4 regions of the Pseudoalteromonas sp. SG41-5 genome follow, and region 2 is predicted to be linked to each of the others. Evidence: predicted binding sites of a transcription regulator. Region 2 holds the regulator's gene; each other region holds the start of a gene.
The links. Region 2 encodes LexA, which represses DNA repair genes until DNA is damaged. Its sites were predicted from a motif close to TACTGTATNNNNATACAGTA; they were not measured.

Region 1 (6,292 bases), on a different contig from region 2:
AAAATTGAATTGACTACCTTCAATTAGCCGAGTGGTTGCCTCGTCACCATCAATATCAGGGAATACATTATCAACGCCATCACGAAAGAGTAGCTCATACCCTACAAGTTGTTTGTTTCGATCTAAAATTGGTTGGCGTGCAGCATAAAAATACATAAACAGCGGGTCCACATCAGTTAAGCGATTACTTGGGCAATATAAGATAAAACAGCATAAATAGCATTAATTATATTTAGAATATCAATGCTATAGTATTAATTAATTGATACATCATCGATCTAATCCTAAGGTAATTAAGTATTAATTACCATGTTCTGTAGTTAAATAATTAACCATCAGATAAAAACAACTCCACCTTATATCATTACTTGGCTACCTCAGTAAGTGGAGTTATTCACCCTTTGCGTGATATAGTCAAGTTCTAGGTTGGTTTTTACACCAATAATGACTTTATATAGTATTGATTTATGAGTCATTATTAGGATTGAAAGCCAGGTTTTAACTTCAGAGTTGGAGGCGAGTTTGGAAACTGGAATGATTATTTCTTTAGCTGCGTATTTTATCGTAATGCTAGGTATTGGCTTGTACGCTTATAAGCAGTCTACCGCCGATGTGTCGGGTTATATGTTGGGTGGCAGAAGTTTATCACCAGCTGTAGCTGCACTATCTGCAGGTGCATCGGACATGAGTGGTTGGCTACTTATGGGTTTACCCGGTGCTATGTATCTATTTGGCTTAAGTAAAGTTTGGATTGCGATAGGTTTAGTACTTGGTGCTTGGGCAAACTACTTTTTAGTCGCGCCAAGGCTACGTGTCTATACTGAAAAAGCGAATGACTCGATTACCATCCCAGATTACTTTGCTAATCGTTTTGCTGATAATAAAAATATATTACGAGTCATCTCGGCAATCGTGATCATCGTTTTCTTTACACTTTATACTTCTTCAGGCGTTGTCGCTGGCGGTAAATTATTCGAAAACTCATTTCAGATGAGTTACGAAACAGGGCTTTATGTGACAACCGGAGTCGTCGTACTCTATACATTGTTTGGTGGTTTCTTAGCTGTTAGTTTGACTGACTTTGTGCAAGGTTGCATTATGTTTGTCTCGCTACTTGCTGTACCTATTGTTACTTATACGATGCTAGACCAGCCAGTGTTAGACACACTTGCTAATGCCAGCTATGACTTGCTGTTAAGCGCTCCGAAAGAGAGCGAAGTCCACTCGCTTAATATGTTAGATTGGTTTGCTGGTGGTTCAACTATCGCTATTATTTCTGCAATGGCATGGGGCTTAGGTTATTTTGGTCAACCGCATATCATAGTACGTTTTATGTCAGTACGGTCAGTGAAAGATATGCCAACTATGCGTCGTATTGGTATGTCGTGGATGACTTTATCAGCGATTGGTGCAGTGTTAACTGGACTATTTGGTGCCGCTTACATGATCGAAAATCAAATGCTGATTGACGATAAAGAAACTATATTCTTAGTATTATCTGAATTGGTTTTCCATCCACTTATTGCCGGCTTTTTACTTGCTGCTATTTTAGCTGCGATTATGAGTACTATTTCATCTCAGTTATTGGTTTGTTCAAGCTCTTTGACTGAAGACTTCTATAAAATTTATTTAAACCGTGATGCATCACAAACCGAGCTGGTTTTAGTTGGGCGAATTAGTGTACTACTCGTTGCATTATTTGCTATTTATTTGGCTTATGATCGCGATAGTTCTATTTTAGATTTAGTAAGTAATGCATGGGCTGGTTTTGGGGCTGCGTTTGGCCCGTTAGTATTACTTAGCTTGTATTGGAAGCGAATGAATCTACAAGGTGCGATCAGTGGCATGGTTGTGGGTGCAGGGACAGTGTTGATCTGGATATACGCGCCAATCACTATAAATGGTGAGAGCCTCAGCAGTATCATTTATGAAATTATACCGGGCTTTATACTTGCAACAATTGCAATCATTACAGTGAGCTTATCAACAGCGCCACCAAATAAAGAGATCACCGAATTATTTGATGAAGTTGAACGAGGGCTATAACGGGTAGTAATTTTTATAACTAAAAAAGGGCAATTAATTGCCCTTTTTTAGTTAGTTAACTTGTAATTTTTTAGCTTGCTTCTTTATCTGCGCTGGCTTTAATCGACGCTACATTTTCTTTTTTTACTTTCGCCGTAGGTGTTTTCTGTATTGCCTCTTTGCCGCCTTTAAGTACATTCATAAAGTCGTCTTTACTTTTAGCAATCTCAAGTGCGAGCGATTCGATTTGTTGTTCGCTTAGTGGCACATCAACTTTCTCAAGCATAACCTCAAGCGACTCTGCTATATCAAGCATTTTGTCATACGCGTCAGCTTCTTTTTTAGTAGTAAACGTCATACGCTCGACTCCGTTTCTCTCTACAACATATTTAACAACAACAGCCATGATTTCTCCTGCCAATTTGCTTGGTGAATAACAAGTTCACCTTGATTGATTACTGTTTTTATGTACAGTAATTGTTTATTGGTCTTTTTGCAAGTGAACATTTTTATTTTTTACTACTAGGATTTGACAAAGAGGTACAACTTTACTTTATTTAAATAGTCGCACTTTTTTAGTATGACTTTATTTGGAGGTAGTCCAAAAGTGAAGGCATTAAAATCAACTATTAATTGAGTCCACGTATGGATATCATGGAGGAGAAACATGAAGTTTTTAACTTTAATAGTGGTAGTGCTTGGCTTAGCTATTTCATTGCCTAGTAGCGCAGCTGTAACTAAAACAGAGACTGCTGAAAGTATGAAGAAAGTTCAGTTAGTCAATGTGAATCAAGCAACAGTCGAACAGCTTACTCAGCTGCCGGGTATTGGTAAATCAAAAGCGCAAGCGATAATTGATTTCCGTACCAAGCAAGGCAAGTTTAAGTCTGTTGCAGATTTAGCGCAGGTGAAAGGTATTGGCGAAAAATTAGTCGCTAAATTGGATGGCAAAGTTACATTCTAAAAATCAGCAGGGCGAATTATTCGCCCTGCTCAAATTGCTTAATAGCGTGCCTTAAATAGCGTTTAGAGAATTGAATTTCGACTGGAGTGGTTAACAACGGGTAGCTTAACCCGGCCAGAAGTAAAGCTGGAAGTAACAACCAACCTTCAACATACGCTAATGATAGAAATACTGGGATCAATAAAACCAGCTTTATAATACGCAAACTGATTTTTTGCATTGGAGTTAACATACTCACTGCAATCGCAATTATTTGCTGACGTTGACGTATTTTAAACGATTTTAATTGCGTTACTTGACTTGAAAATAATGCCATCATCACAGCGACTTTTTAATTATTAAACGACTTGCTACAACGGCCATTAGTATCAGAGTAAATGCGGCAAAAATGATCTCCATCCACGCCGGCATACTTAGCCCTGCAAATTGCCAATCGATGTTGCCACAGTCACCTGTTGCAGCAAAAAAATGTGGCATCCATTCGTGCAATGGTAATGGGAAATTAGGTTCGAATTCACAGCTAAACGCAAAAGGATCGGTGGTAGTTTGCATATCGATATGTTCGCGTGCAATTAAATAACCCCAAATACTGGCAACTGCCCATGCAGAAAATGCTGTTAGACGGCATATTACATTCGTGGGTTTAATTGCACCGAGTAACCCTGCGGCTAATAACCCCAGCATGGCAGTACGTTGGTAAATACACATAATGCATGGCTCTAAGCCCATTTGATATTGAAAAAACAATGCGATTACTTCAAAAATAAAAGCACTAAAAGCGAGCAGTAACCAAGCACTGCGCTGTTGGGCTAAATTTGCTAACCAAGTCATAAAATATCCAATCTATAATTTGTAGATGAATTATGACTTAGTCATTAAACTAGGCGCAAGGATAAATATGATTTGTAACAATAAAAAAGCTGCCGAAGCAGCTTTGTTTTTTACTCTTTAACCTAAATATGGGTTAAGGGATTTACTGTCCAGAGTTTGGATATTTAATGCCCTGAACTTCCTATACTTTGTAAGCTTGCGCTGTGGTGTTCAATCCAACCCCATTGATAGAGTAAATCAGTTACCTCACTAAGCCCTAGATATGTAGAGCTTAAACCAACAACCGTAAGTACAATGGTATAGGGAAGTGCCATATAAACCATACGCCCGTAAGATAAACGTAATACGGGAGCAAGTGTTGATGTTAGTAAGAATAAAAATGCAGCTTGTCCATTCGGTGTGGCTACACTTGGTAAGTTAGTACCAGTATTAATTGCTACTGCTAATAAATCAAATTGGTCGCGACTAATTTGTCCTGCTTTTAAAGCCGCCGCTACTTCGTTGATGTAAACAGTGCCAACAAACACATTATCACTGACCATCGAGAGTAGGCCATTAGCGACAAAAAACATAACTAACTGTAATTGCCCTTCAAATGTCAGTACCCAAGTTATTACAGGAGTAAATAAGTGTTGATCAATAATTACTGCAACGATTGAGAAAAATACACATAACAGTGCAGTAAACGGCAATGCTTCTTCAAACGCTTTTCCTAGTTGGTGTTCTTCGATTATACCAGCGGACGCAGTTGCAAAAATAATGACGGATAAGCCAATTAAGCCAACCGTGGCAAGGTGTAAAGCTAATGCAATGATCAACCATACAGCAATAAATGACTGAAACATCAGATTAACTTTATCGCGTTTAGTGCGTTTGTTATCGAGCTCTTTTGCGTGATCAGCAAGTATTTGATGAATCGGTTCTGGTAACTTTGCGCCATAACCGAAGGTTTTTGTTTTTTCGAGTAATATTGTAGTAACAATACCAGCGATGAATACAGGCATAGTAACAGGCAACATACGCAAGAAAAACTCCCCAAATTGCCAGCTTGCTCGTTCTGCAATAATAAGATTTTGTGGTTCACCCACCATAGTACAGACTCCACCAAGCGCGGTACCAATCGAAGCATGCATTAATAAGTTACGTAAAAAAGCTCGAAATTCTTCAAGTTCCTGACGATTAACTGGGCGTACTTGGTTATCATCGTTAATGTCATGTTCACTAGTGGAGTCTTTCCCTGAGGCGACTTTATGGTAAATACTGTAAAAGCCCATAGCGACAGCTATGACCACCGCCATTACTGTAAGTGCGTCTAAAAAAGCAGAAAGAAATGCTGCAGAAATAGTAAATGCTAAGGAAAGTACAGTTTTGCTGCGAACTGATACCACCAAGCGGGTGAAAATATAGAGTAATAAATCTTTCATAAAGTAGATACCTGCGACCATAAAGATCAACAGTAAGATTACATCTACATTTTGAACAATTTCATGCTCTACTTGCCCGGCAGTTGTCATGCCTATAAACAGTGCTTCAATTGCAAGTAAACCACCTGGTTGCAGTGGATAACATTTCAGCGCCATCGCGAGAGTAAAAATAAACTCTAAAACTAATGCCCAACCAGCCATATAGGGATTGATATGAAATAACACAGGGTTAATAGCTAAAAAAGCAATAATTGTGTATTTATACCACTGTGGGGCAGAGCCTAAAAAATTCTTAAAAATTGCATTGAAAACACTCTGTTGCATAGGTGTTCCTTATTATTGTACATTTAAGTATAACTGTTGTTGGTTAAGTTAATTCAGTCTAGCCGTGGTGTAAACAAAAAAGCTATAAACAACATCACGTACCTTTTATCCATTTAATATGCCGCGCTATATTAAGTGTAGCTGAAATAGCGAAATGGGTATTTTTATTCAGTCCGTATAGTGTGCATAATGACGTTAAATGTCTATTACTCTTTGTGGTCAATCCCTTCAATTTAGTATAAAAGAAAGCGACACTGAAAGAGTGATAAATTAGCCTGTATCCATTTTAAAAACGTGGCGAGAGTAGAGGCTTAAGCCTGTCGTCGTGGGTGAATTAATGAAGTGACTTTACTTGTTAGTTTGGCTTCATCTGGTACAATCAGTCAGTTAATCGTTTAAAGTAATGTTATGTGGTAACTCAAGTGGGAATTGAATGAGAATTTTTAAAGCGAAAAGCCCAGCAGGGTTTGCCGAAGAGTACATTGTTGAGTCAATTTGGAATGGTGATTTTCCACCAGGTTCTATTCTTCCCGCTGAGCGAGAGTTATCAGAATTAATCGGTGTTACTCGTACAACCTTACGTGAAGTACTGCAGCGTTTAGCGCGTGATGGTTGGTTAACAATCCAACACGGTAAACCGACTCGAGTAAATAACTTTTGGGAAACCTCAGGACTTAATATTTTAGAGACCTTAGCGCGTCTTGATGAAGATAAAATGCCCGAG
Region 2 (6,292 bases):
GTTATCATGCTCAAAGCGCACCTTTGATATTGGCTTTGAATCAGGCACTTCGCCAAAATGCTTTAATCAAGCGCTCAGTGCCGATACTTTATTGCGTATTTCTGCTATTGGCGCAGGTATTGAAATTACAATTTATCCACTTTCAAGTTAGCCTTTTCGCTCTACAATTGCTGCGGTCATTCTTGATACGCAGCACAGTTCTCCACGACTATTGGTGATTTTTATTTCCCATACGGATGTACGCTTGCCTAAGTGTAGTGGTGCTGCTATCGCGGTTAATATACCATTACGTGATGCTTTTAGATGATTGGCATTGATCTCCTGGCCAACACAATAAAACTTTGTAAAATCAACAGCAAAGTTTGCAGCATAACTCGCCACCGTTTCTGCAAGTACAACATTTGCGCCGCCATGCACCATACCCATAGGGTTATGATGAGCTGGGATCGCGGGCATCGTTGCTACTAAATAATCATCGCCTATTTCACTTATTTCAATGCCCATGGTTTTCATCAATGTGCCTTGACCACTTATGCCGTCATCAAGTTGCTTACATTGTGCTAGGGTGATCGGTTGATACCAAATACTCATCTGTCTACCTCACTAAGTTATTTACTAAATCAGTCTACACTTTTAAACATTTTCCTACAGTTAAGATCATAAAAATAGATAAAATGTACCTATATTATCTAACTGTTAATGGATCTTAAGGATGAAAGTAAAGGTATTTGGATGTGGTGCAATATTATTAATGAGCCTTGTTGCTCAGCCGCAGGCTGTTGCTAGTACCCAACATCAACTCGATATTGGTTTTACCGATTTAGCTGGTTTAGATGAATCTTTTTTAGGCGCACGGTATCGATATTTTGCGCAAGATCTTGAATCGTTGACTGGTCCATACGAGCTAAAAGCGTATTTAAATCAAGTCAATAATTATGCTATTGGTGGGTTTGCTAATGATGATTTTAGCTATTTAAATGCCGATGCTGCCATCTATGGTCCCGCAGGATTAGTTATTAGTGCCAGCGCGCAGCGCCTCTGTGAGGATAATAGCTATTGGCAAAATACTGATTATTTAGTGAGTGCCGCTGTTGGTAAGCAAATGAATGAGCAGTTACAACTAGGGTTCAATATATATTACAGTCGCTTAGAGCGCCATGATATGTGGTTTGGCAAAGATAATGAAAGAGTCGCGGTTGAATGGACTTATGCTCCTTATGTTCGTTGGACAAATATAGTTAGCAATCAAGGTTGGGATTTAGAGCTAAAGCAATTGGCAGGGCGTTATCGTTATGTGCAGGGGCAGGCGGTTTATTATGTAAATCAAGCATGGTCAGTGGGAGTCGTTGCTAATATTCGTAATCAGAAAAATCTAAAAGACAACTATGAACTGCAAACGCAATATTGGTTTAATCAACATGTAGCATTAAAGTTTGGTCTTGGATCTGCGCTTGATTCTGGAAGTGGTTTAAATAGTATGAGCTTGTTATTAACGGCGCGATTTTAAGCCAATTTATATTTGCGATTTTCAGATAACTGTATATACTCACAGTTAAATGTACTGTATGGAAAACCAGTTGTATGCGCCCATTAACGAATCGCCAAGCTCAAATTCTCGAACTTATTAAAGTTTTTATTAAAGATACCGGTATGCCGCCAACCCGTGCTGAGATTGCGCAAACGTTAGGTTTTAAAAGTGCTAATGCAGCGGAAGAACATTTAAAGGCATTAGCGAAAAAGGGCGTTATTAAAATGAAGCCCGGTGCCAGTCGAGGTATTCAGTTAGTTGAAGAGGATGAGCCGGAACAACTTGGTTTACCTCTAATAGGCAGAGTTGCCGCTGGTGAGCCTATTTTGGCAGAGCAGCATGTTGAAAGTCATTGCAAAATAGATCCACTCTTGTTTAAACCGGCTGCTGATTTTTTACTGCGTGTGCAAGGCATGAGTATGAAAGACATTGGTATTATGGATGGCGATTTATTGGCTGTACACAGCACTCAAGTTGCTGAAAATGGCCAGGTGGTGGTTGCCCGTGTTGATGACGATGTAACAGTAAAACGCCTTGAAAAAGCAGGTAAAAAAGTTTTTTTACATGCTGAAAATGATGAATTTTCACCGATTGAAGTGGATCTTGAACATGAATCTTTCAATATTGAAGGGTTGGCTGTTGGGGTGATCCGCAACGCTGATTGGATGTAAATTTTTTGATCTATATTTTGCACCAAATTGGTGAAGTTTGGTGCATTTAATTTTTTACCGCTATAATGGCTAGATTTTATACTTAGCTATAGCGTCCTAAGCCCTATCAAATCTACTTACCAGCTACTTTTAGCCCTCTAATATTATCCCTAATTACAAAATAACGCGCTGATTTTTAGCTGTTATTTATGCACCAAAAAAGAATTTAATTGCTCTTAAAACTTGCTAATTGTTCATTTTTTAACTAATTGGTTAATACACTGTGTTAACAGCTACTTTAAAAGTCTAACAATTTTGCTCAATAGCATAATTTAGGGTTGCGTTAATATTCAGTAACAATAAAAAATAACGAATTGGCGCGAATAAAGCTGTGCCGCCTTTTCGCTTTGCGTTTTGCAATAGCATTTAAAGGAGCCGTCACATGGGTAAATTGAGCTCTACCTTGTGGCTTATATTGTTTGTTCTACCGCAGCAAGTATTGGCTAATAGCCAGTTTAATATGCGTAAGGGCGTAACAGATATAAGTAATGATGTTTATCAGCTGCACATGACAATATTTATTATATGTTGTGTGATTGGGGTCATCGTGTTCGCCGTGATGTTTTGGGCACTGATCCACCACCGTAAATCTAAAGGGGCAAAACCAGCCCAATTTCATGAAAGTACTAAAGTTGAAATCCTTTGGACGGCAATCCCGTTTGTGATTTTAATTGGTATGGCAATTCCTGCGACAAAAACTTTGATTGCAATGGAAGATGCTAGTAAAGCTGATCTCACCATTAAAATTACTGGTTCTCAATGGAAATGGCATTATGAGTACATGGGTGAAGATGTTGAGTTTTATTCAATGCTTGCTACACCTCAAGATGAAATAACTAATCTTGCAAATAAAAACCCTAATTACCTGCTTGAAGTTGATAAACCTTTGGTGTTGCCAATTAATCAAAAAGTACGATTTTTAATGACCTCAGACGACGTTATTCATTCTTGGTGGGTGCCTGATTTTGCAGTGAAAAAAGATGCTAACCCTGGGTTTATCAATGAAACTTGGACCAGAATTAATGAAGAGGGCATTTATCGAGGGCAATGTGCAGAACTATGCGGAAAGGATCATGGCTTTATGCCTGTGGTGGTTGAAGCTAAATCTGAGCAAGCATTTGCAAACTGGCTGAGCGAAGCTAAGCAGGCAAAAGCAAACGCTGCAATTGCTGATGCTGCCTTATTAGATCAAACATTACCAAAAGAAGAATTAATGACACTCGGCGAGCAAGTCTATATGGCCAGTTGCGCTGCGTGTCACCAACCAACAGGTATGGGCTTACCGGGGGTTTTCCCTGCGCTCAAAGGCAGTCCGGTAGTATTAGGAGATATTAAAGATCATATTGATGTCGTGCTTCATGGTCGCCCAGGTACCGCTATGCAAGCATTTGACAAGCAGTTATCAATCAAGCAGCTAGCAGCTGTGATCACCTATAAGCGTAATGCATGGGGCAATGACACTGGGGATGTAATTCAACCGAGTCAGATACAAGCCGCGATTGATGCAACTTCGGAGGCTAAATAATGAGTAGCGTAACAGAGCAACAACATGATCAAGCTGCACACCATGATGGACATCATCATCCTGCGAAAGGTTTTAAACGCTGGCTTTATACTACTAACCATAAAGATATCGGAAGTTTATATTTAATTTTTTCGTTGACGATGTTTTTAATTGGTGGCGCCATGGCGATGGTGATCCGCGCAGAGTTATTTCAACCTGGCTTACAGTTAGTAGAGCCTCACTTTTTTAATCAAATGACCACAGTACATGGCTTGATCATGGTCTTTGGTGCCGTTATGCCGGCCTTTACAGGATTGGCTAACTGGATGGTACCACTCATGATTGGCGCACCAGATATGGCATTACCACGGATGAATAATTGGAGCTTTTGGATTTTACCTTTTGCTTTTATTATTTTACTGGCATCCCTATTTATGCCAGGTGGTGGCCCGGCATTTGGCTGGACTTTTTATGCACCACTGTCAACAACTTACAGTAACGATAATACCGCATTATTTGTTTTTGCTATTCACATCATGGGTATTAGTTCAATTATGGGCGCAATCAATGTGATTGTAACTATCGTTAATTTACGTGCGCCAGGTATGACTTGGATGAAGCTGCCGCTGTTTGTGTGGACATGGCTTATCACCGCTTTTTTATTGATTGCTGTGATGCCGGTATTGGCCGGTGCTGTGACTATGGTATTGACTGATAAGTATTTTGCAACCAGCTTTTTTGATGCTGCTGGGGGCGGTGATCCGGTGATGTTCCAGCACATATTTTGGTTTTTTGGTCACCCTGAAGTGTACATTATGATACTGCCAGCCTTTGGCATTATCTCGACTATAGTGCCGACCTTTTCACGTAAAAAATTATTTGGTTATGCCTCTATGGTATATGCCACATCTTCGATTGCTTTACTGAGCTTTATAGTTTGGGCGCATCATATGTTTACCACAGGTATGCCTGTCGCTGGCGAATTATTTTTTATGTATGCCACTATGCTGATATCGGTGCCAACTGGGGTCAAAGTATTTAACTGGGTAGCCACCATGTGGCGTGGTTCGATTAGTTTTGAAGTGCCTATGTTATTTAGTATTGCGTTTATTGTGTTATTCACTTTAGGTGGTTTCTCTGGGTTGATGCTGGCGATTACTCCTGCTGATTTTCAATACCATGATACTTATTTTGTGGTGGCGCATTTTCATTATGTGTTAGTGACTGGGGCGATATTTTCAATTATGGCCGGGGCGTATTATTGGCTGCCAAAATGGACGGGAAATATGTTCAATATCACCTTGGCTAAATGGCATTTTTGGTTGTCGTTAGTGAGCGTGAATGTATTGTTTTTCCCTATGCACTTTGTTGGTTTGGCCGGTATGCCGCGCCGGATTCCTGACTACGCACTGCAATTTGCAGACTTTAACGCGATTATTAGTATTGGTGGCTTTGCTTTTGGTTTATCACAATTGTTATTTGTGGTTGTAGTATTTAAGTGTGCACGAGGCGGCGATAAAGTGCCCGCCAAAGTGTGGGATGGTGCTGAGGGTTTGGAATGGGAGGTGGCATCTCCTGCGCCTTATCATACTTTTGAAACGCCACCGGAGATTAAGTAATGAGTCATGCACCACTGCTTAAGCGCTTAGTTTTAATATGTCTTGGCATGTTCGCTTTTGCGTTTGCTTTGGTGCCGTTGTACGACGTTTTTTGTGATGTAACAGGCCTTAATGGTAAGCCTTCGTTAGAGCAAGCAAAGCAAAGTACGAGTGTTAATGAGGCACGAGAAATCGACGTAAGCTTCACAACTCATGCGCAAAGTGGAGCGCCATTTGAGGTGCAATCACATGAGTATAGTGTGCTAGTAAAGCCCGGAGCTATGCGCGAAGTGCTGTTTAGAGCAAAAAATACCAGTAATGAAGATAAAGTTATGCAAGCGGTACCGTCGGTGTCTCCAGGCAAAGCAGCTAAGTATTTGCATAAAATGGCTTGCTTTTGTTTCGATCAACAACCTTTAAAAGCAGGTGAAGAAGTGGAATTTAAACTGCTTTTTTATGTTGATACGCAATTACCTGAAGATGTTGAAGAGTTAACTTTGTCTTATACCGTGTTTGATATTAGCGGGCAGATAGTGGCTAGTAATTAGGTTGCCAAGCTAATAGCTAATTAGGAGCAAACAAAATGGATAAAAATTACGAAAAATATTATGTTCCCGCGCAAAGTCCGTGGCCAATAGTTGGCGCATTTGCGATGTTTTTTATTGCTGTTGGTGCAGGTCTTACCGTAATGCAAGCAAGCAGCGGCGGTGGTGCTGGCCATTATGTGCTTTACGCAGGAATTGGTGTGTTGCTGTTTATGCTATTTCGCTGGTTTAAAAATGTCATTGAAGAGTCTGATCAAGGCTTATATTCAGCGCAAATGGATCGCTCGTTTCGTCAAGGTATGAGCTGGTTTATTTTCTCTGAAGTAATGTTTTTTATGGCTTTTTTCGGTGCCCTTTTTTATGCCCGGATGATCTCTGTGCCTTGGCTTGGCGGCGCCGGAAATAAT
Region 3 (6,292 bases), on a different contig from region 2:
AGTCACACATGATGAGGCGTTAGCAGCAAAGTGTCAGCATGTGTTACAAATTGAAGCGGGTCAATTAGTTAAAAATACCAATGAGGCTGTGGCGAATGTGGGTTAAATTAGCATTAAAATTATTTAGCCGTGAATTTCGCCGTGGTGAACTCACGGTGATTTGTGCGGCCATAGCGTTGGCGGTATTGACGGTTTTAACGCTTTCTATGGTGACTGATCGCATAGGGCAAAGCATCGCACAAAAAAGCAGTGCCTTTATTGCCGCTGATCGCGTACTGGCAAGCAACCATGAATTACCGGGTGAATATTTAACAACAGCAAGCGAATACAACTTACAAACCGCACAGCTCACTTACTTTGATACTATGTTGTTTGCTAATGACGAAATGCAATTAAGCTCAGTAAAGGCGGTGTCGGAGCATTATCCACTTAAGGGCGAACTAAAAGTTAAAAGCAGTTTAACCGGAGAGGTTGAAGTGGCCACGCAAGGGCCAACTGTTGGTAATGTGTGGTTTAGTGAATCGGTATTTTATGCACTAAATGTAAAAGTAGGTGATACGGTTGAGCTAGGCGCTGCGCAATTTAATATTGAAAAAGTATTGGTGGAAGAGCCAGATGCGCCATTTAATATTTTTTCAAGTAGTCGTCGTGTGTTGTTAAATAACCAAGATGTAGACAAAACTGAAGTGATCCAGCCGGGCAGCCGTGTTTTTTACCGCCAGTTGTATGCAGGGGATGAGAGTAACCTTACTGACTTTTATAGCTGGCTAAAACCACAAATGAAAGAAAACCAGCAATGGTATGGTGTTAAAGACAGACAGTCGCCGATTGCAAATAGCTTAAACCGCGCTGAAAGCTTTTTATTATTAGCGGGGTTATTGGGCATTATTTTAGCGGCGGTGGCGATTGCCGTGTCTGCAAAGCGTTATTGCGAACGCCAATATGACCCAGTTGCGATGATGAAAACCTTAGGTGGTAGCCGATCGACAATTCGCAAAATTTACTTACTGCATTTATCACTGGTGTGTGCTTTGTCGGTCATACTTGGCTTAGCCATTGGCTATGGTTTACAAGAGATAGCCACTAGTTATTTAGCTAAATCAATGAACAATACTCTTCCTGCAGCGGGTATAAAACCGTGGTTTGTGGCGATTAGTACTGGCGTTATCTGTGCCGTGATGTTTTCAATCAAGCCGTTATTAGATTTATTTGATATTCCACCGCTTAGGGTATTACGCCGTAACTTAGGCGATAAGCTACTAGTAAGTAAAGTGCATTTAGCGATGTCGGGCTTAACAGTCTTTTTATTAATGTGGTTGTTTAGTAATAACCTTAAAATTACCGCTATTTTGTTTGTCTCTACTTTAATTTTGATTGCAATACTGTTTGTATTATCTCGGTTAATTTTTGGCAGCGGACGTAAACTAGGATTGCGCCCGGGGAATAGTTGGTCATTAGCGATTGCTTCGTTGCAAAAACGTGCCAATGCTAATGCGGTACAGTTGATCAGTTTTTCGTTGGCAATAAAGCTATTGTTATTTTTAGTGGTGCTGAAAAACGATATGATCGCAGATTGGCAATCGCAACTTCCAAGCGACGCGCCGAATGCTTTTTTAGTAAATATAACCGAAACTGAATTGCCAGACGTAACAAGCTTTTTAGAGCAAAAAAATATTCAAGTATCTGAGTTCTATCCGACTATTCGTGGTCGCGTAAACGCTGTTAATGGTGAATTAGTTGCTCGCGAAGTCTCATTGCAAGACAACGAGAAGAAAGACGAAGAAGCACGCGCAGGTATTGGCCGTGAACTAAATCTTACATGGTTAGAGCAAGTCCCTGTGCAAAATGAGATCATAGACGGGCAGTGGTTTGCCGACAATGCCACCGCTGAAGCATCGATCGAAGAATCTATGCTAGAGCGTTTAGATGTGAAACTGGGTGATACGCTAACATTTTTGATTGGCGCCCAGTCATTTGATGCCAAAATCACCAGTGTTCGTAAAGTTAATTGGGCTACTTTAAAGCCTAATTTCTTTATTATATTAAGTCCTGATGTACTGGCTGATTTTCCTGCGACGTATATTTCATCGGTGCGTATCGAAGCCGATCAAAAACGCGACTTTAGTGAGCTACTACGTGCCTACCCGACAATCAACGCCATCGACGTTGACAGCTTTGTCAAACAAATACGTTCTACTATTTCGCAAGTATCGCTGGCAATTGGATTTGTACTGGCGATAGTGGTGATGTGTGGTGGCTTAGTTTTAATTTCGCAAGTGCAAGCAAGCCTTGGTGAACGGATGCAGGAAATTGTCATATTGCGTACCTTAGGCGCCAAAGGGCGGCTAATAAAAAATGCCACTTTATATGAGTTTTTATTGCTGGGCAGCGCTGCTGGTTTTGTCGCTGCACTGGTTAGTGATGTGGCTTTATTTATAGTGCAACGTGAGATGTTTGATTTAGCAGGTAAGTTACACCCGCACATTTGGTTAATAGGGCCATTAGTGGGGGGTGTGTTTGTGGCATCACTAGGCTACTTTATGATAGCTAGAACCATGCGTAAAAATACCCAAGGGTTACTACGCTCTTTAGCCTAAAAGGTTAGCAATTAAACAAGCCCGTTTTTACGGGCTTTTTTATGCCAATAATGCACTGGTAATTTATACAGTGCTCTGGCATTATTAGCGTACTTAACTATTTACACTGATTGGGCAAGTATTGGCTATTATTTTAGGGATTGATCCTGGCTCACGATTAACCGGTTATGGGGTGATTGCCCATCAAGGTGCTAAATTTACTTATTTAGGCAGCGGTTGTATAAAACTGGCCGACCACGAGTTTCCTATTCGATTAAAAATGATTTATCAGGGGATCAGTCAACTAATCGAACAATTCTCTCCCGATCATTTTGCCATTGAAAAAGTATTTATGGCGCATAATCCTGATTCAGCTCTTAAATTAGGCCAAGCCAGAGGGGCTGCAATTGTTGGTGCGGCAATGGCTGAGTTACCGGTGTTTGAATACTCGGCGCGGCAAATTAAACAAGCGGTGGTAGGGCACGGTGGTGCCGATAAATCGCAAGTGCAGCATATGGTTAAAAATATTTTAAAATTACCAGGCACACCGCAAGCGGATGCAGCAGATGCATTAGCCATTGCGATATGCCATGCTCATTCCGATCAAAATTTAATAAAACTAGCGGGCAGTGCCAGTAAAACCGTTAGAGGACGATTAAGGAAATAACATGATAGGTCGCTTAAATGGCATCTTAGTAGAAAAACAACCGCCAGAAATTTTGCTTGAAGTAAGCGGTGTTGGTTACGAAGTTAACATGCCGATGACGTGTTTTTATGATTTACCAAACATTGGCGAAAATGCCATTGTGTATACTCATTTTGTAGTAAGAGAAGACGCCCAGTTATTATTTGGCTTTAATAATAAAATAGAGCGAGCATTATTTAGAGAGCTATTAAAAGCCAATGGCGTTGGGCCAAAGCTCGGATTAGCAATACTTTCAGGGATGTCGGCTAAGCAATTTGTTAGCTGTGTGAATAACGAAGATGCCACCAGTTTAGTGAAACTGCCAGGTGTAGGTAAAAAAACCGCAGAGCGCCTGGTACTTGAAATGAAAGACCGATTAAAAGATTGGGGTAATGACTTATTCACGCCATTTAGTGATAATGCAGTTATAGAGCCCGCCTCTGACGCACTTATTGCTAATAATGCGGCAGATGATGCAATCTCTGCGTTAGTGTCATTAGGTTATAAATTGGCGCAAGCACAAAAAACAGTAAAATCAGTGGCCAAGCCTGGTATGTCTACAGAGGTTCTGATCAAAGAATCTCTAAAATCAATGTTGTGAGTAAACCATGATTGAAGCGGATCGTTTAATAGATGCGACTGAACAAAGTAATGAAGATGTAGTCGATCGCGCGATTAGACCAAAACTATTAGCCGATTATACTGGTCAGCCCCATGTTAAACAGCAAATGGAAATATTTATAGAAGCTGCACGGAGTCGGGGTGAAGCGCTTGATCATTTATTAATATTTGGTCCGCCGGGTTTGGGTAAAACCACACTAGCAAACATTGTTGCCAATGAGCTGAATGTCAGTATTAAAACAACCTCGGGTCCAGTGCTTGAAAAAGCCGGTGATTTAGCCGCACTACTGACCAATTTAGAAGAAGGCGATGTACTTTTTATTGATGAAATACATAGGCTAAGCCCGCAAGTTGAAGAAATACTCTATCCTGCAATGGAAGATTATCAACTCGATTTAATGATTGGTGAAGGGCCCGCAGCTCGTTCCATTAAGCTCGATTTACCCGCTTTTACCTTAATTGGCGCAACCACTCGCGCAGGCTCGTTAACTTCACCACTTAGAGACCGTTTTGGTATTGTGCAGCGTTTAGAGTTTTATTCGGTGGCAGATTTATCGACTATAGTGGGGCGCTCTGCTCATTATTTAAATTTAGCCATGTGTGATGAAGGTGCCATTGAAATTGCTAAACGCTCTCGTGGTACGCCACGTATCGCTAATCGATTATTACGCCGGGTACGAGATTACACGCAAGTTAAATCAGACGGTACTGTAAATGCCGAAGTGGCAGAGCTGGCACTTAATATGATTGATGTCGATAAAAGCGGCTTTGATTATATGGACCGTAAATATTTACTCGCGATCATTGAAAAGTTTATGGGGGGGCCGGTAGGGTTAGACAACTTAGCCGCCGCCATCGGTGAAGAAAAAGAAACCATTGAAGATGTGATCGAGCCTTACCTCATCCAGCAAGGATTTATCCAACGTACGCCAAGAGGGCGTATTGTGTCTGATAACGCCTATCATCACTTTGGCTTATTACCCAAACAAGAATAAAGTACATTTATTGTAGCTGTATGCGTGCGTATGGCTGCAAACCCACCTCATACATCTTCTATACTGTTCTTTTAGCCACTATTCAAATGTCTATTTTGCTGTGTTTAAGTTAATCGCGTGATTAGCATATTACTTAAAGTTTAGATTATTTAGTTATTTGGGCTAATGCAATTCACATACTGTTAAGTTTGTAAACGATATTGTATGCGCCATAGCGAGGTAGTGCTGTGCGTGATTTGCAGGCAAAAAAAAGCCCGCATAAAATGCGGGCAAACAACAAGTTGAAGGAAGTAATCTAAGTAACACTGCTTAAATTCATCAAGTTTTATCAAGAAGACTTTAAGCGTAGCAATACGAAAAATCAGAATCATATTGCAAAGAACTGGGCTGAATGAAGTATTCATTGCTGCGCTAGCTCGGTATGGGAGAATAATACGCAATAGTTGGTTTTTGTTCAAACTAGAAAAATTTAATTTTCAGATAAAAAAAACTAATAGCAAGATTTTTATGAGCGCTTTATTTTTGTTCATAAAATTCACGGTCGTATATTAATCTATTGAATTTGTGATGTTTTATTTGTTTGAATGATTTTTTTATAGATTAGTTAAACTGTTGCAATGACTATGCTTATAGTCAATTATGCTTGTTTATTCATTAAGAGTGAATAAAGAGGGTGTTTTACACAGTTTTTGTTTATAAATAAGCACCCCAGCATGTATTTACCTCGGCAGTACAATCTTAAATTGTTGCGTCAAGATTGCCGAACAAGGCTATAAAACTGGAGTCAGCCTGCTCTTCAACGTTTTTTGTTGCTAATTCACAGCAATAGCGTTGTCAGTACTGAGCTGAATAGATACACTAGTTGCAACTTTTGGCCATTTTTTCGGTCATATACCTAGCGTATAATGAAATGTTATTTATACAAGAAATCTTATTAGGAGTTTAATGTGGGTTCAGGGCTTAATTTTTTAGATTTAATTCTAGAAGCAAGTTTTCTTGTGCAATTAGTTATGCTGGCATTATTAGCTATGTCAGTGATGTCATGGGCAATTATTTTTCAGCGTAAAAAAGCAATTTCGGATGCATTATCCAATACTAAGCGATTTGAGCAAAAATTTTGGTCAGGCATTGATTTAAGTAAACTCTACAATGAGATCTCATCGCGTAGCGGTAGCTCAACCGGCGTTGAAGCATTATTTATAGCAGGTTTTAAAGAGTTTGCTCGTCATAAGAAAAACTCTTTTCAAAGTGCTAGCATTGTAATGGAAGGGACGCATCGTTCAATGCGAGTTGCGTTATCTCGCGAAATCGAAAAATTAGAATCAAGTTTATCGTTTTTAGCAACAGTGGGGTCTATCAGCCCTTACATTGGTTTGTTTGGTACTGTATGGGGCATTATGAATGCTTTTATCGCG
Region 4 (6,292 bases), on a different contig from region 2:
GTTCAACCGAACAAAAAGCAAACAAATAGAGTAATTAAAGCGCTCTTTGGTGTGGACTGATCATTTTTTGCCACTCCCAATCAGGGTGACCCATCACTATAAAGTCAGGGTTCTCTGTACTCTCACGCTGATTGTAGGTTAATGGATTAAATTCAGCATCAGTAATACAGCCACCTGCTTCTTCAACAATTATTTGCGATGCTCCCGTATCCCACTCACCTGTTGGCCCTATCCGTAAAAAACAGTCAGCTTTACCCTCAGCAACAATACATGCTTTTAAAGAGCATGAACCTACAGCAACTGTTGTAAACTGCGCGTTCAAGTATTGACTAACAGCTTCAATTTTTTGACGACGACTAACAGCCAAAGTTAAGTTATCTGGAGTGGCAACATTGATCTGCTGCTCTACGCCATCAACACGCTTAAATGCACCATTTTGATAACTGGCAAAATAAGTTGTCTCTTTCGCTGGCCAATAAATCACCCCAAGCACTGGGCGATTGTTTTCAATCAAAGCGATATTTACCGCAAAGTCGCCGCTTTCTAAAATAAACTCACCGGTACCGTCCATTGGATCGAGTAACCAATAGCGCTGCCAATCTTGCCTATCTGCTAAAGCAGGGATTGGTGTTTCTTCTGACATAATAGGAATATCTGGCGCTAGTGCTTTTAATCCAGCAACTAACACATCGTTAGCGGCTAAATCGGCTTTAGTGACAGGTGTGTGATCTGACTTTTCTTGCTGGCCAATATCATCTTTCTTGTAAATAGCCATAATCGCAGCACCAGCGCTTTGCGCAAGCTCAATACATGGCTCAAGTAATTCAATCATTCGCAGCTCCTGATTCTAAATGCTTAGTTAATAATAGCAAAGCTGCAACGCTTCGTGCTTCGGTGAAGTCTGATTGTTGTAATAATGACTGCCAATCGGTTAATGGCCACTTAACAACCACTAATGGTTCTGGCTCGTCCCCAACTAAAGTTTGCGGATAAAGTTGTTGGGCAAACAATATGTGCATAGTCGCATTAAAGTAACTGGGTGCCATTGAAACCACTTTAAGTGGCTGAAGTTGCTCAGCACCAAAGCCAACTTCTTCTTTTAATTCTCGGTTTGCTGCTTGTTCTGGTGTTTCGCCAGGATCAATTAAGCCTTTTGGGAAGCCCAGTTGATAATCATTAGTGCCAGCACAATATTCTCGTACTAACAGTAATTCATTATCAGCTGTTAATGGCACTATCATTACAGCCCCTCGGCCACCGCCGCGGATCCGTTCGTATTGACGCTGTTCGTCATTTGAAAATTTTAATTCAAGTGATTCCACCGTAAATAATCGGCTTTTAGCAACAACTTCGGTGCGAAGAATTTGTGGTGGTGTTGGGTGCTTTTTCTGTGTCATTGGCATTAATTTGCTATCATGGCAGTTAGTTCAATAATAAACCCTATAAGATGAATTTCCTATGTTAAATTGGTCAAAAATCGATACTGTGCTGCTAGATATGGATGGCACTTTGCTCGATCTCCATTTTGATAATCACTTTTGGCTGACAGTGATCCCTGAGCAACTCGCTATCGCAAAGAATATTAGTTTGGCACAAGCCCAAGCGGATATATTAAAACGCTATCAAGCCGTTAGCGGTCAAATCCAATGGTATTGCTTAGATTACTGGGAACAACAACTTAATTTACCTATTATGGAGCTAAAATATCAGCATCAGCACCTCATTAAAATGCGTGAGGATGTACCAGCATTTTTAACGTCGTTGCGAAAAGCAGGTAAAGAGTTGATTTTACTTACCAACGCACACCCGGAAAGTGTCATGCTCAAGTTTGAAAAAACCAATATTGATAACTATTTAGATGGTGTGGTGTCGACTCATCAATATGGTGTGAGTAAAGAGCAGCAAAGCTTATGGCAGCAAGTACAACTCGATTTAGGTTTTGATAAGCAGCGTACGCTGTTCGTTGACGACAGTTTAGCGGTACTAAACGCCGCAAAAGAATATGGTATTGGCCATTTATTGGCGGTTGCAAACCCAGATAGTAAACAACCGCACAATGAAATCAGTGACTATTTGAGCGTCACTGATTTTCGTGACATGCTGCCTTAATTTTTAGGGTAGCGAGCCTCTAAGCCTTGATATACAAGCTTTGCAAAATCAGCATGTTCCGTATTCAGGCTTTTAACGACCTCAACTAAATGCTCGTTATCTTCTTTGCCATGCCATTCTTTAATGTAGCTACCATCTTTATAACCATGATCTTGGCGGAAAAAATTAAGCGTATTTTTACCTACATAGCCTCGATATAAATCATCAATATCCATACCTATTTGCGCCATACATCCAGCGAAGGCTGCGGCATTAAAGGTTTTCTCAGCGACGGCTGACGCGGCGAGAATTTCTAACGTTTGTTTGAAATCATCAGCTTGTTGCGGTGCACTTAACTGTTGTTCCAACTGCTTAGCAAGCTCTAAATAACTGGTCTCACCATCAATTCGTAACGATAAACCGAAGTGAAAAATATCAACCAATTCTAAAATAACTTGCTCGGTATCTGGAGTTTGCTTTTTCCACCATTTCCAACCGTAATGATCAAGCATTTCAGCGCATTCAACCCAAATAGCGCGATACCATTCAAAGCCTTGGCTAAACCATTGATCATGAACTTTGGTGTTCATGGCATTTTGCATTTCTAGCATCACCACTAGTTTATTTAAATTGGCAGACATATCTCTTCCAGTTACTATTTTAATTGTAGTTAATAATACAGATAAATACTCTTCGATGAAATCGATTCTACGTGCTGATTGTGGTTAATACGCAGAGGTCGCTAACACAAATATTGCCAATATAGCTAAGGGCATTTCATTACGCGGCACCCGAGGATATTTTGCTAACTGAAAACTGACGGCTACCTACCTGTAGTAAATTCTTGCCATGAATTAATCAGATCAACAAAATCTTCAAAACCACAGCCACTACTTAAACCATTTTCCTCGAGCATAAGCTCATCATCTTGATAAGCAAATAAATCTTCAGAGTCTTGGTGCAAGGCATGGGCTTCAAAAATGGCTTCATCTTTATTTAAGATCAAATCAATTTCTTGGCCCTGTAGCGTTAACGGCTCAAAACTACTTGATACTGAGGCTATTAAAGCTTGTACCATAGCAATTTTGTCTTTGCCGATCTCTTCATTTAACCAACGGCCAATAACCGCATGTTCACTGCTAATTTTAATCCGCAGGCCACTTATTGGATCGCGTATAAATTGGTATTCCATAACTTTACCTAAATACAACTAATGATCGGGATTATACCCTAGTCAGTGCTGAATAAATAAAGCCAGTGACAAAAATAGCGCTAAAAAGCGCTATTCTTTGAAGTGATACAGCTACCGATAAGATCTAAACCGCGCGGCATCAATGATTGCCCAAATATAGACGATCGGCAGTAATATAAAACCAATCGCAACATAAATAAGCGCGCCACTAATAACCCACGCTAGGAAGAAACCAATTGCCGCCATGATCCGGCCTTGAACTAACTGCCCTAAACCTGGGAAAAATATATTACAAATCGCTGCGATAACATTACCGCCTGAACCTTGCTCTGCCATGTTAACCTCAATTATTAATTTAATTTTATTCTTATCTACTTACATTCTTCATGCCAATTATTTAGTTATTAAAAATCAATATGTTAAAATCAACGGTAATACGAAGAACTAGCTAAAATCGTGATTTTTACTAAATATAAGTCAAATTGGCGATATCACTTCACACCATTGATCTAGCTTAGCTAAAAAATGACTATAAATGAATCATTAAGTTTTTAAAGCCTTTAGACTATGTATTAAATTAACTGGTTATAAAAACAGTATTTTATTTAGCCTAACAAAAACACCTGTTATACTGCTTTTAATATTGATTGAAAAGGCGTGATGATGGACGTTTCAGAATTACTCGACGGTTTAAATGATAAACAACGGGATGCAGTTGCAGCCCCACTCCAAAATATGCTGGTGCTTGCTGGCGCAGGCTCTGGGAAAACTCGAGTACTCGTTCATCGTATCGCATGGTTAATGCAGGTTGAGCAAGCCTCCGCTTATAGTATTTTTGCAGTAACCTTTACCAATAAAGCAGCTAAAGAAATGCGCACGCGCGTTGAACAAGCCCTTCAAGCACCAGTAGGTGGTATGTGGATTGGTACTTTCCATGGCTTATCACACCGTATTTTGCGCGCCCACCATCGCGAAGCAAACTTACCAGAAGCGTTTCAAATTTTAGACTCTGATGATCAACTTAGAATGATCAAACGCTTATTAAAAGCCATGAATATTGATGACAAAAAATGGCCTGCAAAACAGTTTGGCTGGTATATCAGCGCCAAGAAAGATGAAGGTCTGCGCCCCAAAGATATCCAAGCTTACGACATCAACGAACAAATGATGCTTAAAGTTTACACCGCTTATCAAGAAGCATGTGATCGAGCAGGATTAGTTGATTTTGCCGAAATCTTATTACGTAGTTTTGAAGTACTAAAAAATAATCCAACCTTACTACGTCACTACCAGCAACGTTTTGCCCATATGCTAGTAGACGAGTTTCAAGATACCAACACCATTCAATATGCATGGCTTAAATTATTAGCCGGCGATACCAACAGCATCATGATCGTAGGTGATGATGACCAAAGTATTTACGGTTGGCGTGGTGCTAAAATTGAAAACATTAAGCGCTTTTTGACCGATTTTAAAGCCGAAACTATTCGCCTTGAACAAAACTATCGCTCTACTGCCACGATTCTAAAAGCGTCTAATGCACTTATTCAAAATAACTCAGACCGAATGGGTAAAAGCCTCTGGACTGATGGCAATGATGGTGAACCTATTTCTGTTTATGCCGCTTTTAACGAATTAGACGAAGCGCGCTTTGTAAGCAGCAAATTACGCAGCTGGTTAAACGCTGGTAATGCCCTACAAGATGCGGCGATTTTATATCGTAGTAACGCGCAATCGCGGGTACTTGAAGAAGCCATGTTACAAGAAGGCTTGAAGTACCGCATTTACGGCGGTATGCGCTTCTTTGAACGTCAGGAAATTAAAGATGCGCTGGCATATTTACGGCTCGTAGGTAATCGTCAGGATGATGCTGCATTTGAGCGAGTGATTAACACTCCTGCTCGTGGCATTGGCGATAAAACCTTAAGCCATATTCGCGATTGTGCGCGTAGCGAATCATTGCCATTATGGTACGCCGCCAAAGCCATCGTAGAACAACAACATTTATCAGGACGTGCGGCGACGGTTGTTACTAAGTTTGTTGAACTGGTAGAACATATTGAAGATAAAATTGGTGACCTCACTTTAGAAGAGCAAGCGAAATACGCTATTCAAACATCTGGTTTAATGGCGATGTATCAAGCAGAAAAAGGCGAAAAGGGCCGCGCCCGGGTAGAAAACTTAGAAGAGCTGATCAGCGCCTGTGGCCAATACGAACTCCCGGAAGATGAAGAGTTTAGCTCACCACTGCAAGGATTCTTGGCTTATACCTCACTGGAATCCGGTGATGGTCAAGCTGAAGAACATGAAGATGCAGTGCAAATGATGACGTTGCACTCAGCGAAAGGCTTAGAGTTTCCACTCGTATTTATGGTTGGTGTTGAAGAAGGCATGTTCCCATCTCAACAAAGTAATGAAGAATCAGGTCGGTTAGAAGAAGAGCGTCGTCTTTGTTATGTCGGCATGACTCGCGCCATGGAAAAACTCTATATTAGCCATGCCGAGAGCCGCCGTCTTTATGGTCAAGAAAAGTACCACAGTCCATCACGCTTTTTACGTGAAATGCCTGAAGATTGTATTGAAGAAATTCGTATTAAAACTCAAGTATCGCGACCACCCGCAGCAGGACGATTTAGCTCATCAGTTAGTCATGCCGTATTTGAAGAAAGTGGCTTTAGCTTAGGACAACACGTATTACATGCAAAATTTGGTATGGGAACGGTTATTAATTACGAAGGCAGTGGCGCTCAATCTCGCGTACAAGTGAATTTTGATGACTTTGGTAGTAAGTGGTTAGTAACTGTTTATGCACGACTACAAGCCATTTAACTCGTTAATAAGTAATATCCTACCGCAAATTGCCTATGCTAAACATAGGCAATTGCTACTCATTACTGGCGAACAAAACTGGTGTTATCAACAGGCTAATGAGTTACTCAAGCAACTTTGCCATCCGCTTGTTAAGGTATTATCAACTAGTGGCGAACTCACTGACAGTAGCTGGCCTGAACA

Region 1: H5232_RS04385 (YebG family protein) is a predicted target of LexA. The motif match lies at 2,482-2,501, and genes of this name have one in related genera.
Region 3: ruvC (crossover junction endodeoxyribonuclease RuvC) is a predicted target of LexA. The motif match lies at 2,651-2,670, and genes of this name have one in related genera.
Region 4: uvrD (DNA helicase II) is a predicted target of LexA. The motif match lies at 3,860-3,879, and genes of this name have one in related genera.

Annotation. Positions count from the first base shown of each region.
Region 1 covers NZ_JACJFH010000010.1:14,403-20,694, reverse strand. The annotation lists gene H5232_RS04395 (EAL and HDOD domain-containing protein) at 1-156, opposite strand, end outside; gene putP (sodium/proline symporter PutP) at 535-2,046, shown strand; gene H5232_RS04385 (YebG family protein) at 2,117-2,431, opposite strand; gene H5232_RS04380 (ComEA family DNA-binding protein) at 2,693-2,989, shown strand; gene H5232_RS04375 (DUF6170 family protein) at 3,006-3,308, opposite strand; gene dsbB (disulfide bond formation protein DsbB) at 3,308-3,820, opposite strand; gene nhaB (sodium/proton antiporter NhaB) at 3,985-5,568, opposite strand; gene fadR (fatty acid metabolism transcriptional regulator FadR) at 6,002-6,292, shown strand, end outside.
Region 2 covers NZ_JACJFH010000029.1:18,900-25,191, reverse strand. The annotation lists gene H5232_RS09705 (hypothetical protein) at 1-151, shown strand, start outside; gene H5232_RS09700 (PaaI family thioesterase) at 148-591, opposite strand; gene H5232_RS09695 (hypothetical protein) at 713-1,507, shown strand; gene lexA (transcriptional repressor LexA) at 1,582-2,199, shown strand; gene coxB (cytochrome c oxidase subunit II) at 2,621-3,763, shown strand; gene ctaD (cytochrome c oxidase subunit I) at 3,763-5,361, shown strand; gene H5232_RS09675 (cytochrome c oxidase assembly protein) at 5,361-5,888, shown strand; gene H5232_RS09670 (cytochrome c oxidase subunit 3) at 5,924-6,292, shown strand, end outside.
Region 3 covers NZ_JACJFH010000024.1:43,410-49,701, forward strand. The annotation lists gene H5232_RS08620 (ABC transporter ATP-binding protein) at 1-106, shown strand, start outside; gene H5232_RS08625 (ABC transporter permease) at 96-2,597, shown strand; gene ruvC (crossover junction endodeoxyribonuclease RuvC) at 2,719-3,243, shown strand; gene ruvA (Holliday junction branch migration protein RuvA) at 3,245-3,862, shown strand; gene ruvB (Holliday junction branch migration DNA helicase RuvB) at 3,870-4,877, shown strand; gene tolQ (protein TolQ) at 5,825-6,292, shown strand, end outside.
Region 4 covers NZ_JACJFH010000007.1:70,340-76,631, forward strand. The annotation lists gene cysQ (3'(2'),5'-bisphosphate nucleotidase CysQ) at 35-832, opposite strand; gene nudE (ADP compounds hydrolase NudE) at 825-1,397, opposite strand; gene yrfG (GMP/IMP nucleotidase) at 1,459-2,109, shown strand; gene H5232_RS03570 (dUTP diphosphatase) at 2,106-2,729, opposite strand; gene H5232_RS03575 (YacL family protein) at 2,912-3,280, opposite strand; gene H5232_RS03580 (hypothetical protein) at 3,392-3,616, opposite strand; gene uvrD (DNA helicase II) at 3,944-6,109, shown strand; gene H5232_RS03590 (GNAT family N-acetyltransferase) at 6,087-6,292, shown strand, end outside.